DNA from 3 places in the Streptomyces sp. NPDC052043 genome. Region 3 is predicted to be linked to each of the others. Evidence: riboswitches for the same ligand, from Rfam matches in the RefSeq annotation. Region 3 holds a riboswitch; each other region holds the start of a gene.
What was found. Region 3 has a riboswitch for cyclic di-AMP ahead of ACIHCX_RS02005 (NlpC/P60 family protein). Riboswitches for the same ligand answer to the same signal wherever they lie in the genome.

Region 1 (4,347 bases), on a different contig from region 3:
CGGTTCCGCGTCCACCTCGAGCACTGACCATCGCCGAGACCACTGCCCCGCACCGACCGGTGCGCGGCCCGCCCGCGTCGTGTGCGCGGCTCCGCCACGGTGGTGCCCCGTCTCCGATCGGCGGTGTCGGTCAGACTGGAAGCGAGTCCGCCGTCGAGAGAGAGGGCGTCGATGCCCCACCCGTACGTCCTGCTGTCCGCCGCCGTCTCGCTCGACGGCTACCTGGACGACACCGGCCCCGAGCGCCTGCTGCTCTCCAGCCCCGCCGACTTCGACCGGGTCGACGAGGTACGGGCGTCGGCCGACGCGATCCTGATCGGCGCCGGCACCCTGCGGGCGGACAACCCGCGGCTGCTGGTGAACTCGCCCGAACGGCGGGCCGCCCGTCGCGCCGCCGGGAAGCCGGAGTACCCGCTGAAGGTCGCGGTCAGCGCCTCCGGCGAGCTGGACCCCCGGGCGCCCTTCTGGCACACCGGCGGCGAGAAGGTCCTCTACACGACCGACGAGGGCGCGCTGCGGCTGCGACGCGCGGGCCTGGCCGCCGACGTCGTGCCGCTGGGCGCCGAACTCGGCTGGCCCCGGCTGCTCGAGCACCTGCACGACGTACGCGGGGTGCGCCGGCTCATGGTCGAGGGCGGCGGGACGATCCACACACAGCTGCTCCAGCAGCGGCTCGCGGACGAGGTGCAGCTCGTGCTCGCCCCCCTGTTCGTGGGGGACCCCGGCGCGCCCCGGCTGTTCGGGCCCGGGGGCTACCAGGGCGGGCGGCTGCGGCTGGTGGAGACGCGGACCATCGAGGACGTCGTCCTCGTGCGCTACGAACCCACCGCCCCCGGCCCCGCCGGCCGCGCCGCCCCGGCCGACCGGCACTGGCTCCGGATCGCCTGCGAACTGGCGGCCCACTGCCCGCCGTCCAGGACGGCGTTCAGCGTGGGCGCCGTGGTGGTCGCCGCCGACGGGACCGAACTCGCCCGCGGGTACTCGCGGGAGGGGGGCGACCCGGTCGTGCACGCCGAGGAGGCGGCCCTGGCCAAGGTCGACCCGGCGGATCCGCGACTGCCGGAGGCCACGGTGTACAGCAGCCTGGAGCCGTGCGCCCGCCGCGCCTCCCGGCCGCGTCCGTGCGCCCGGCTGATTCTGGACGCCGGGGTGCGACGGGTGGTGACGGCGTGGCGGGAGCCGGACACGTTCGTCGAGGGTGCCGACGGGACCGGGGTGCTGGCGGCCGGGGGCGCGGACGTCGTCGTGGTGCCGGAGTTCGAGGAACGGGCCAGGGAACCGAACCGGCATCTGCTCGGCTGAGCGGGACCTCGTCGCACGGCCGGGAACCGGGTGACGGACGGCGTGGAAGTGAGCTGGGTGCGAGCAGCCCCGCGGATGGCATATACTGGTGACACAACGACGCGGGGTGGAGCAGCTCGGTAGCTCGCTGGGCTCATAACCCAGAGGTCGCAGGTTCAAATCCTGTCCCCGCTACTGAAACTCAGGGCCGGAATCTGATCAATGGATTCCGGCCCTGAGTGTTTGGCGGACGTGCGGGTTCTCCGGCACAGGCGCGGACTCTCCCGTATGTGGAGTCAACTCGTCCGGTTTTCGGTGCTCATGGACCATAAGGTCGGGCCGCGAGGTGGAGCGATCAAGCCGAACGGCTTGGAATACAGGCCCCGGGTCTATTAACGTTCGATAACGCAGCACGGTCGTCCCAGCCGTCACAAGAGGCGGCTCCGTGCGCGCACGCCGAATCCCGCAAGGGAACCGGGGAACCACTAACTTGGGGTGAATCGGGCGTAACTGCCGTGTTTCGCATGGCTTGTTTACGCGCGTAGGAGACCTTCCCGCTCCGAACCCGTCAGCTAACCCGGTAGGCGAGACGGAAGGAAAGGAGTACGCCTTCGTGGCGTCCAACCCGCCTGCTCCGGAAGCCCCGTTCACGCCGAGCCGGCAGTACGGAGAGACCTTCGGCTACGACAGCCGCCGCGCCGACGAGGGCCCCTGGGAGGAGTGGAACCCCACCGCGGATTCCGTCCGTCCCGTGCGCGGCCGGCACCGCGTCGCCAAGCAGCGCGGCGGCGGACTCGCCCGCAGCTCCACCGTTCTCGGCGTCGGTGTCATCGCCGCCGTCGGCGCGGGCGGCATGGCCAGCGCCAACAGCGCCAAGCCGCCGGTGTCCATCTCGCTGCCCGATCTGCCCTCCGTGGGCTCCCTGTTCGACCACTCCTCCGACGCCCCCGAGGGCTCGTCGACCGCGCTCAGCAGCGTCGGCGTGACCACCGCCGAGGCCGAGGGCGGGACCGCGGACGCCGGCGAGGTGCTGCGCAACCGGATCATGGCGCAGGCCGAGCAGCAGCAGGTCCAGATCGAGGCCAAGGCCCAGGCGGACGCCGAGGCCGCCGCCACCAAGGAGGCAGCCCAGGCCGCCTCGAAGGCGGCCGAGGAGGCCGAGGCCAAGGCCACCGCCGCGAAGCAGAAGGCGGAGGAGGAGGCCAAGCGGAAGGCCGAGGAAGCCAAGCGGAAGGCCGAGGAGGCGCGGCTGGCCGAGCTGGCCAAGCAGTACACGCTGCCCACCTCCTCGTACACGATCACCTCCACCTTCGGTCAGGCCGGCTCCATGTGGTCCTCCGGCTACCACACCGGCCTCGACTTCGCGGCGCCCACGGGCACCCTGCTCAAGGCGATCCACACCGGCACCATCACCGAGGCCGGCTGGGCCGGCGCCTACGGCTACCGCACGATCCTCACCCTCGACGACGGCACCGAGCTCTGGTACTGCCACCAGTCGTCGATCAACGTCAGCGTCGGCCAGCAGGTCAACACGGGCGACGTGATCGGCCGCGTGGGCGCCACCGGCAACGTCACCGGGCCCCACCTGCACCTGGAGGTCCACCCGGGCGGCGACGCCACCGGCATCGACCCCGGGGTGTGGCTGCGCGACAAGGGCCTCACCCCCTGACGCACACGCCCCACCCCGCGACGTACGCGGACCGGTCTCACCCCTGACGAGACCGTGAGGCCGGTTTGCGCAACTTTTGCGGCCGGACGCGGCCCGGTGAGGAATGGGCCGCTCCGGCGCGGTTGTTGATGTTGCACATGACTTCTCTACGCAAACTGGGTTCGTCCGATCTCGAGGTCTTCCCGCTCGCCCTCGGCGGCAACGTCTTCGGCTGGACCGCCGGCCAGGAGCAGTCCTTCGCCGTCCTCGACGCCTACACGGCCGCCGGAGGCAACTTCGTCGACACCGCCGACTCCTACTCCGCGTGGATCGAGGGCAACCACGGCGGCGAGTCCGAGACGATCATCGGCAGGTGGCTCAAGGAGCGCGGCAATCGCTCCGACGTCGTCATCGCCACCAAGGTCAGCCAGCACCCCGACTACCAGGGGCTGAGCGCCGCCAACATCAAGGCCGCGGCCGACGCCTCCCTCCGGCGCCTGGGTACGGACCACATCGACCTTTACTACACGCACTTCGACCGGCCGGACGTCCCCGTCGAGGAGATCATCGGCGCGCTCGACGAGCTGGTCAGGGCGGGCAAGGTGCGGCACATCGCCGCCTCCAACATCTCCGCCGAGCGCCTCCAGGAGTCCCTGGACCTCTCCGAGCGCGAGGGTCTGGCCCGGTACGTGGCGCTCCAGCCGCACTACAACCTGGTCTCGCGCGACACCTACGAAGGCGGGCTCCAGAACGTCGCCGAGCGGTCCGGCCTGGCCGCCGTCCCGTACTTCGCGCTCGCCTCCGGCTTCCTGACCGGCAAGTACCGGCCCGGTACGACGGTGGACAGCGCGCGGGCGCAGGGCGCGGCCAAGCACCTCGAGACCGAGCGGGGCCGCAACGTCCTCGCGGCCCTGGACGAGGTCGCACGGGCCCATGACGCCGAGGTCGCCACGGTGGCCCTGGCCTGGCTCGCCGCACAGCCGACGGTGGCCGCCCCGATCGCCTCGGCGCGGACGGTGGAACAGCTCCCGGCACTGCTCGGGGTCGCCGAGCTGCGGCTCACGGACGAGGAGCTCGGAAAGCTGACGCGGGCGTCGGCGTAGCTCCCCGTCCCCCGGGACGGAACAGCCGGCGCTACGGCTGTGTCCGGTACGGGTTGTACGCGGGGGACGGCGTCAGGTGCGCGGGGTACGGCGTCGCCGGTCCGTACGGCGGCCCGTACGACCCGTGCCCCAGCGGCCGCGGGTGCACCCCGTACACGCCGTACACCCCGTACCCGGGCCAGGGTGGCGCGGCCATGGGCGTGGTCATCCTGGCCGCGTGGTCCAGCGCGGGCTGCGCCACCTCCCGCCTGCGCCACAGCTCGCGCAGCAGCTCCCGCTCCCGTACGGCGAAGTCGGCCCCGGCCCGTCCCCGGC
Region 2 (4,347 bases), on a different contig from region 3:
AGGCCGCTCTCCAGGCCGCCGAGGTTCGGCAGGCCGAGGTCCGTGCTGACCTTGACGGTGCCGGACAGGTGCTGGACGTCCGACTGGGCGATTTTCTCTATGAGTTGCTGTGCGCTGATCTTCGGCAGGTCGGGGTCGCCGGACGCGGCGAGTGCCGGGACGAGCCCGATGGTCGCCGCCGCCACCCCCACCACCGTGACCGGGACGACGTAGCGCGCGGCCTTGCGGCGCCCCGCGCGCAGGTCGTCGGCTTCGGATCCGTTCGGTGCCATGTGTGCCCTACCTCCGTCTTCGGCGGCGGCTGTCCTTCTGCACGGGGATGTCACCCTCAGCCGCCATTCTCACCCAGATCGGTGAGGAGTGGTGTGTGGTCCGTGGTGTCCATCTGACCAAATCGGCCGGGTGAAAGCGTCAGACCGCGGAGCCAACTCCGTGTACGCCTGCGGTATGACACGCGAAGGGCGACGCCTCCCCCACCCCGTAGGGGTCAGGGTGGAGAGCGCCGCTCGAAGGGGCCGCCCGGCGGGGGCCGCCCGGCGGGGGTGTCCGGCGGGGGTGTCCGGCGGGGGTGTCCGGTGAGGTCGCGGAGCCGGACAGGCGTCAGCCGGCCCGGTGCACCACCGCGTCGCAGAGCTGGAGCAGCGCGGCCTTCGCGTCGCACTCCCGCAGCGGCGCCAGCGCGGCCCGCGCCTCCTCGGCGTAGCGCACGGTGTCCCGGCGGGCCTGCTCCAGTGCCGGGTGCACCCGCAGCGCCGCCAGCGCCTGAGCGTGCCGCGCGTCGTCGGTCAGGTCGGAGTCCAGCAGCTCGCACAGGGCGGTGTCCTCGGGCAGCCCCAGCCGGGCCGCGCGCTCGCGCAGCCGCAGCACCGGCAGCGTGGCGATGCCCTCGCGCAGATCGGTGCCGGGCGTCTTGCCCGACTCACGCGAGTCGGAGGCGATGTCCAGGACGTCGTCCGCCAGCTGGAAGGCGACGCCCAGCCGCTCGCCGTACTGCGTCAGCACGTCCACGACCGTCTCGTCGGCGCCGGACATCATCGCGCCGAACCGGCACGACACCGCCACCAGCGATCCGGTCTTGCCGCCCAGCACGTCCAGGTAGTGGTCGACCGGGTCCCGGCCGTCCTGCGGCCCGGCGGTCTCCAGGATCTGCCCGGTGACCAGCCGCTCGAACGCCACGGCCTGCACCCGCACGGCCTCCGGGCCGAGATCGGCGAGGATCTGCGAGGCCCGGGCGAACAGGAAGTCGCCGGTCAGGACCGCGACGGAGTTGCCCCAGCGGGTGTTGGCGCTGGCCACCCCGCGGCGCACGGCGGCCTCGTCCATCACGTCGTCGTGATAGAGGGTCGCCAGGTGGGTCAGCTCCACCACCACGGCCGACGGCACGATCCCCGGCGCGTACCGGTCCCCGAACTGGGACGCGAGCATCACGAGCAGCGGCCGGAACCGCTTCCCACCAGCCCTGACGAGGTGCTGGGCGGCCCCCGTGATGAACGGGACCTCACTCTTGGTGGCTTCGAGCAGCCCTTCCTCGACAGCCGCCAATCCGGCCTGGACATCGGCTTCGAGAGCCTGGTCCCGCACGGTCAGCCCGAATGGCCCGACGACGGTCACGAGGGGTCTCCTGTCTGCTGGTGTCTGCTGGGATTACACGGTTTGTCGATAGGTCGCTGCCCTCACTCAAGTCAGCGTATCCGGTCACGTTTCGATCACCGATATCGCCCACCTATACGGGTCAGGCCACATCACCCGACGTGACCACCGTCACGCACCCGCCCCACGGCTCCCTCCGCGCTCACCCATGCGGTCCGATTTGCCCCTATTAGGGTTTCAATTCTCTTTAGTGGTAATTGCCCGTCAGGCGCCCACCCCGTGAGTTGGGTCACGCCGCCCTCCGTTCACGCCACCCCTCGCACTCCTTCACATTCCCTTTACGCACAGCCGAGTTGAACCCTGGCAGCCACAAAGGATCAAGCACCACATACACGCCGGACCAAGGTCAAATAGGGCGATGTGTGATTCCGGCACTTGTTCGGGACATCTGGTCTCGCATACGTTCCCGGCCATCGGGCGGAACGCCGAATCCTGCCGCCGCCCGTAACCCCAACGACCGAACGAACCATGGCAGGAGCGGGGGACCCAGGTAAGTCGCCGGGCCGGGCTCGTACGTCCTACGTCGTACGCCGCGCCGGAACGGCTCGGGGTGAAGCCGCGCCCTTCGGGGCGCGGCCGGGCACCTCCCCGCCCGAACCCGACAGCTCACCTCGCAGGCGACGGAGAGGAACACCCCCATGCCTGCAAACGGCCAGCGCCGCTCCACCCGTACCGCCCGCCTCGTTCGCGCCCTCGCCGTCACCGGCACCGGCGCAGCAGTCCTCGCCGTGCCGCTGCTCGGCGCGACGACCGCGTCCGCCGCGACCCCGGTCTCGTCCAACGCGACCACCCTCAAGACGGCCTCGAACCTCGGCTACCCGAACAACCTCGACGGCTGGATCCGGGCCTCCCTCCAGGTCATGGCCGAGAAGGGCATCCCGGGCTCCTACAACGGCATCTACCGCAACATCATCCGCGAGTCCTCCGGCAACCCGCGGGCCATCAACCTCTGGGACTCCAACGCGGCCAAGGGCATCCCGTCCAAGGGCCTGCTCCAGGTCATCGACCCGACCTTCAGGGCCTACCACGTGAACGGCACGTCGTGGGACATCTACGACCCGGTCGCCAACATCACGGCCGCCTGCAACTACGCGGCCAAGCGGTACGGCACGATGGACAACGTCTACAGCGCCTACTGACAGGTCCGCTGCCGGCCCACACACCGGCTAGCCAAGCAATCGTTCGAGGACGACGGCGATGCCGTCGTCCTCGTTCGACGTCGTGACCTCGTCGGCCACCGCCTTGAGCTCGGGGTGGGCGTTGGCCATGGCGACCCCCCGGGCGGCCCACCGGAACATCGGGATGTCGTTGGGCATGTCGCCGAAGGCGAGGGCGCTCTCGCGGCCCAGTCCCAGGTGTTCGGCGGCCAGCGCCAGTCCGGTCGCCTTGGTGATGCCGCAGGGTTGGAGTTCGACGGTCCCGGGTCCCGACATGGTGACGGTGGCGAGGGAGCCCACCGCACCGCGGGCCGCCGCCGCCAGCTCGTCGTCGGACAGCACCGGGTGGCGCAGCAGCACCTTGCTGATGGGCGCGCGCCACAGGTCGTCGCGCCGTTCGACCCGTACGGCGGGCAGCGCCGGGTGCGGCATGAGATACCCCGGCTCGATGAGCGTGAGCCCCTCGGCCCCGTCCTGGTCGACCGCGGCGTACACCTCCCCCACCTCCGCCTCGATCTTGCCGAGCGCGGTCTCGGCCTGTTCCCGGTCCAGGGTGACCGACCACAGCAGGCGGTCGCTGCCGGCGTCGTAGAGCTGTGCGCCCTGACCGCACACCGCGAGTCCCGTGGTGCCGAGGACGCCGAGCAGTTCCCGCACCCTCGGCGCCGGCCGTCCGGTCACCACGAGGTGCCGGGCACCGGCGGCCGCCGCCCTCGCGAGCGCGGTGAGGGACCGCTCGGAGACGGTGTCGTCGCCGCGCAGCAGCGTTCCGTCCAGGTCGGTGGCGATGAGGTCGAATGCGAGGGCGGCCATGATCAGAGAATACGGATGCCCCGGCCCGCCGACTCGACCGGAGCCGGACCACCGCGGTGGTCACCGTTTTCCCGGCTCCGTCCCCTCCAACTCCCTTACTGATGAGGGCGCTTGAGCGTGACCGGCGAGGTGGCGCTCGGCCGTGCGTCGCCGCGGGCCGGCCGGCCGGCCGTCGTGCCGCCGCGGCGGTTGGTCCGCCACAGCTGATAGAGGTGCCGGGCGCCCGGCCGCACGAAGCGCGCGAGCATCGTGACGAACGGCAACGGGTCGTCCCCCGCGAACCAGGCCAGCTCCGTGCCGCTCGCCCTCGCCGGCGCGTGCGGCGTCGTGTAGCCGCTGCGACGGTAGGCGAGGAGGGCGGGCAGGTCGATGTTCTCCACGACGTACCGGTGGCCGGCGCGCTGCCCGCCCTCCGGAACGGGGCGGCCGGTCAGGTCGAGGTGCATGGCCCGTACGACGTCCACGCCCGCCCCGCTCTCGAAGAGCCGGAACTGCGCGCCCATCCGCGGATTGAAGTCGAGGAGCTTGTACTGCCCGTCGCGCCGGTCGAAACGCAGGTCGAGGTCGACGATGCCGGTGAAGCCGATCTGCTTGATGAACCGTGCGGCGAGGTCGGCGAGTTCCGGGTTGTCGACGACGTACGCGTTCGCCGTCATACCCGCGTGCGGCGGCCAGGAGCGGACCTTGACACCGGTGAACATCGCCAGCGGGCTGGAGTTCCGGTCGA
Region 3 (4,347 bases):
CACCTTGCGGAAGTTCAGCAGCCCGGCGTCCGGATCGGCGGAGTCCGCGAACCACCCCAGCAGCACGGGCAGCAGGGTCCGCTGGATGGCCGCCTTCCTGGTGACGCCGGAGGCCAGCGCCTCCAGGTGCCGCAGGGCCGCGGCCGGATCGGCGTACCCGAGCGCGACCAGCCGCTCCCGCGCGGCCTCCGGCCGCAACCTGGCCTCTCCGGGAGCGAGTTGAGCGACGGCGTCGAGCAGCGGCCGGTAGAACAGCTTCTCGTGCAGCCGGCGCACGACACTGGTGTGCCGTTTCCACTCGCGGGTGAGCTCGGTGATCGGGTCGCTGCGCAGGCCGAGCGACCGTCCGAGCCGGCGCAGATCGGCCTCGTCCTCGGGGACGAGGTGGGTGCGCCGCAGCCGGAACAGCTGGATGCGGTGCTCCAGGGAGCGCAGGAACCGGTAGGCGTCGTCGAGTTGCACGGCGTCCACGCGGCCGACGTACCCGCCGGCGGCCAGCGCCTGCAACGCGTCCAGGGTGGAGCCGCTGCGCAGCGAGCGGTCGGTGCGCCCGTGCACCAACTGAAGCAGCTGCACGGCGAATTCGACGTCGCGCAGGCCGCCGGGACCGAGCTTCAGCTCACGCTCGACCTCGGCCACGGGGATGGTCTCGACGACGCGGCGGCGCATCTTCTGCACGTCGGCGACGAAGTTCTCGCGCTCGGCGGCCTGCCAGACCAGCGGGTCGAGTGCGGCGATGTACTGGCCGCCCAGCTCCAGGTCGCCGGCCACCGGGCGGGCCTTGAGCAGCGCTTGGAACTCCCAGGTCTTGGCCCACCGCTGGTAGTAGGCGACGTGGCTGCTGAGGGTGCGCACCAGCGGCCCGTTGCGGCCCTCGGGCCGCAGGTTGGCGTCGACCGGCCAGATCGAGCCCTCCACGGTCGTCTCGGAGCAGATCCGCATCATGTGCGAGGCGAGCGCGGTCGCGGCGCGCAGGGCCTTGACCTCGTCGGCGCCGTCCGCGGCCTCGCCGACGAAGATCACGTCGACGTCGGAGACGTAGTTGAGTTCGTGGCCGCCGCACTTGCCCATCGCGATCACCGCGAGCCGGCACAGCGCGTCGTCCTCGGGCGCGGCGGCCCGCGCGAGCCGGAGCGCGGCGCGCAGGGTGGCGGTGGCGAGGTCGGCGAGTTCGGCGGCGGTCTCGGCGACATCGGTGGTGCCGCACACGTCGCGGGCGGCGATGGACAGCAGGCAGCGCCGGTAGGCGACGCGCAGCGCGACCGGGTCGCCGGCCTCGGCGAGCCCCTGCTCGAACTCCTCCACGCCCGGGTGCAGGTCGCGCGGCTCGTAGGTGACCAGCGCCCGCCAGTCGCCGGCGTGCCGGGCGAGATGGTCGCCGAGCGCGGCGGAGGCGCCGAGCACGCCGAGCAGCCGGTCGCGCAGCGGCTTGGCCGCTATCAGCGTGTCGAGCAGCTCGCGGCGGGCCTTGGACTCCGGCTGCGCCTCCAGCAGCCGGACCAGACCGCCCAGCGCGAGGTCCGGGTCGGCGGTGGCGCCCAGCGCCTCCAGCAGCACCGGGTCGTCCCGGAGCGGGGCGAGGTCCGGGCCCTCCAGCAGCCGCTCGGCGTCCGAGGCATGGATGAAGCCGTGCCGCAGCAGCCGCGTGAAGGTACTGCTCCTGCGTCCCGGCGCCGTCATCCCGGCCTCCCGTCGGATCAAGCCCGTCCTGGCCAGAGCCTATCCGCACTCCCGGCCCGGGGCCCTGACGGCGGACCCGCCTTCCGCGCCGGCCGAGACCGGACGGCAACCGACAGGTGCTTCTCCAGGCCGACGCCGGTGGCCACCGGAGTGCAGCCACCCGCACACGTACCGTGAAAGTCACGAAAACGTAGCGGACATATCACGCACCAACCTTCACAGCAGTCACACGCGTTGGCTAGCGTGCCCGGCGGGCACCCCGTACCCCCGCCGGCGAACAACGCCGGGACGGGTGGCCTGCGCCGAGTCCGGTGCGCTTCACGGCAGCCGGAGCCGGGGACCCAACTCATCCCTGGGGTGAATCGGTCCCGTACACGCGCCCCCCACAGCGTGCACGGGACGGTAGGGCAGCCCTTCCGACCACCCGCCCGAACCCGACAGCTAACCCGGTAGGCGGTCCGTGGAAGGAGTCGCCACCCTTGGCGTCGCACCGCAAAGCCCGGCCCACGGCGACCCGCATCGCCGGACTGCGCACGTCCCCGGCCCTCGGTCTGACGACCGCGGCCCTCACCTCCGTGGCCCTGCTGTCCCAGACGGCGAACGCCGCGCCCGCGCAGCCCGGCAAACCCAGCCTCGAAGAGGTGCAGAAGAGGGTCGACGACCTCTTCCACCAGGCCGAAGTGGCCACCGAGAAGTACAACGCGTCGAAGGAGAGAACCGCCACGCAGCGCCAGCGCGTGAACGGCCTCCTCGACGACGTGGCGAAGCGTGCCGAGAAGCTGAACGAGGCGCGGAACGAGCTCGGCTCGTTCGCCGCCGCCCAGTACCGCACGGGCGGAATCTCCGGCACCGCGACGCTGCTGCTCGCGAAGGACCCCCAGCAGTACTTCGCCCAGGACCATCTGATGAGCCAGCTCACCGAGCGGCAGAAGAAGGCCGTGGACGACTACCAGACCGCGCAGCTCGCGACGGCGAAGAAGCGCACCGAGGCGGCGAAGATCCTGGAGTCGCTGACCACCTCGCAGAACGAGCTGAGGACCAGCAAGCAGGACGTCCAGCAGAAGCTCGCCGAGGCACGCCGGCTGCTGTCGACGCTGACCGCCGAGGAGAAGGCGCGGCTGGCGGCGATCGAGAAGAAGAAGCAGGAGGTCGCCCGGCAGAAGGCCGCGGAGCTGGCCCGCCGGCAGGCGGCGGAGGAGGCGGCGGCGGCGAAGAAGCGCCAACAGGAGCAGGCGGCGAAGAGCTCCGACGCGCAGACGAGCAGCGGGACGGGCGCGGACACGAGCGCCGGATCGAGCACGAGCACGGGCACGGGCACGAGCGCCGGCTCGAGCACCGGCTATGCCGCCAAGGCCGCCAAGGTCATCGACTTCGCGAGGGCCCAGATGGGCAAGCCGTACGTGTGGGGCGCCTCCGGCCCCGACTCGTACGACTGCTCCGGGCTCACGCAGGCCGCCTGGAAGTCCGCCGGGATCTCGCTGCCGCGCACCACCTGGGACCAGGTGGGGGTCGGCACGACCGTCCCCGTCTCCGAAGCCCAGCCCGGCGACCTGGTCTTCTTCTACGACGACATCAGCCACGTCGGGATCTACATCGGCGACGGCATGATGATCCACGCCCCGCACTCGGGCGCGAACGTCCGCGAGGAGTCGATCTACTACATGCCGATCCACAGCGTCGTCCGCCCCGCGTGACGCGCGTGCCGGACGCCTGGGCCGGCACCGGACAGGGAAGGGCCCGCGCCGAAAGGCGCGGGCCCTTCCCTGTCGGCATGCGGCGGGTGGGGCCGCGGCGCACGCTGGTTCTTGTACCTGCCGGAGGCGGGAGGCCGTGCGGGCGGACAGTGGAGGTGCGTCGTCCATGTGCCGTTGGCTTGCCTATGCGGGGACACCCGTCCTGCTCGATGACGTCCTGTACCAGCCGGACCACTCGCTGATCGACCAGAGCCTGCACTCGCGGATGGGCGTGGAGACGACCAACGGCGACGGGTTCGGCATCGGCTGGTACACGCCGGAGGCCGACAGCCCGGCGGTCGTGCGGGACACCGGCCCGGCATGGAACAACCGCAACCTGCGGGAGATAGCGCAGCACGTCCGGTCACCGCTGTTCTTCGCCCACATCCGGGCCTCGACCGGCACGGCGGTGCAGCAGACCAACTGCCATCCCTTCCGCCACGGCCGGTGGATGTGGATGCACAACGGCGCGATCAACGAGTTCAACAGGCTCAGGAGGGAACTCTGCCTGGCCGTCGACCCGGGGCTCTTCTCCCGCATCGAGGGATCGACGGACTCCGAGGTGATGTTCTTCCTGGCCCTCACCTTCGGCCTCGACGACGATCCGCCGGGCGCGGTGGCACGCATGGCGGGGTTCGTCGAGCGGACGGGCCGCGAGCAGGGCGTGCGGCACCCGCTCCAGATGACGGTCGCGGTCTCCGACGGCGACCGGACCTGGGCCTTCCGCTACTCCAGCGAAGGTGCCTCGCGGAGCCTCTTCTACAGCACCCGCTTCGACGCCCTGCGGGTGCTCCACCCCGACGTCAGGTTCCCGCGGGGGCTGTCGGAGGAGTCCCGCCTGATCGTGTCGGAGCCCCTCAGCAGCCTCGCCGGCGCCTGGAACGAGGTTCCGGAGGGCAGCTACGGCGCCGTTCGCCCGGATTCGGACATCCTG

Region 1: it holds a riboswitch for cyclic di-AMP, as region 3 does, so the genes downstream of both, ACIHCX_RS19085 (M23 family metallopeptidase) here and ACIHCX_RS02005 (NlpC/P60 family protein) in region 3, are expected to answer to the same signal.
Region 2: it holds a riboswitch for cyclic di-AMP, as region 3 does, so the genes downstream of both, ACIHCX_RS25105 (transglycosylase SLT domain-containing protein) here and ACIHCX_RS02005 (NlpC/P60 family protein) in region 3, are expected to answer to the same signal.

What each region holds. Positions count from the first base shown of each region.
Region 1 covers NZ_JBIUBT010000006.1:471,447-475,793, forward strand. The annotation lists gene ACIHCX_RS19070 (APC family permease) at 1-27, shown strand, start outside; gene ACIHCX_RS19075 (dihydrofolate reductase family protein) at 172-1,302, shown strand; tRNA gene ACIHCX_RS19080 (tRNA-Met) at 1,403-1,476, shown strand; cyclic di-AMP (ydaO/yuaA leader) riboswitch at 1,726-1,883, shown strand; gene ACIHCX_RS19085 (M23 family metallopeptidase) at 1,895-2,950, shown strand; gene ACIHCX_RS19090 (aldo/keto reductase) at 3,088-4,032, shown strand; gene ACIHCX_RS19095 (PrsW family intramembrane metalloprotease) at 4,064-4,347, opposite strand, start outside.
Region 2 covers NZ_JBIUBT010000010.1:199,215-203,561, forward strand. The annotation lists gene ACIHCX_RS25095 (outer membrane lipoprotein carrier protein LolA) at 1-272, opposite strand, end outside; gene ACIHCX_RS25100 (polyprenyl synthetase family protein) at 601-1,611, opposite strand; cyclic di-AMP (ydaO/yuaA leader) riboswitch at 2,096-2,283, shown strand; gene ACIHCX_RS25105 (transglycosylase SLT domain-containing protein) at 2,289-2,789, shown strand; gene ACIHCX_RS25110 (HAD family hydrolase) at 2,817-3,620, opposite strand; gene ACIHCX_RS25115 (ATP-grasp domain-containing protein) at 3,716-4,347, opposite strand, start outside.
Region 3 covers NZ_JBIUBT010000001.1:444,500-448,846, reverse strand. The annotation lists gene ACIHCX_RS02010 (bifunctional [glutamine synthetase] adenylyltransferase/[glutamine synthetase]-adenylyl-L-tyrosine phosphorylase) at 1-1,680, opposite strand, end outside; cyclic di-AMP (ydaO/yuaA leader) riboswitch at 1,971-2,152, shown strand; gene ACIHCX_RS02005 (NlpC/P60 family protein) at 2,160-3,374, shown strand; gene ACIHCX_RS02000 (class II glutamine amidotransferase) at 3,541-4,347, shown strand, end outside.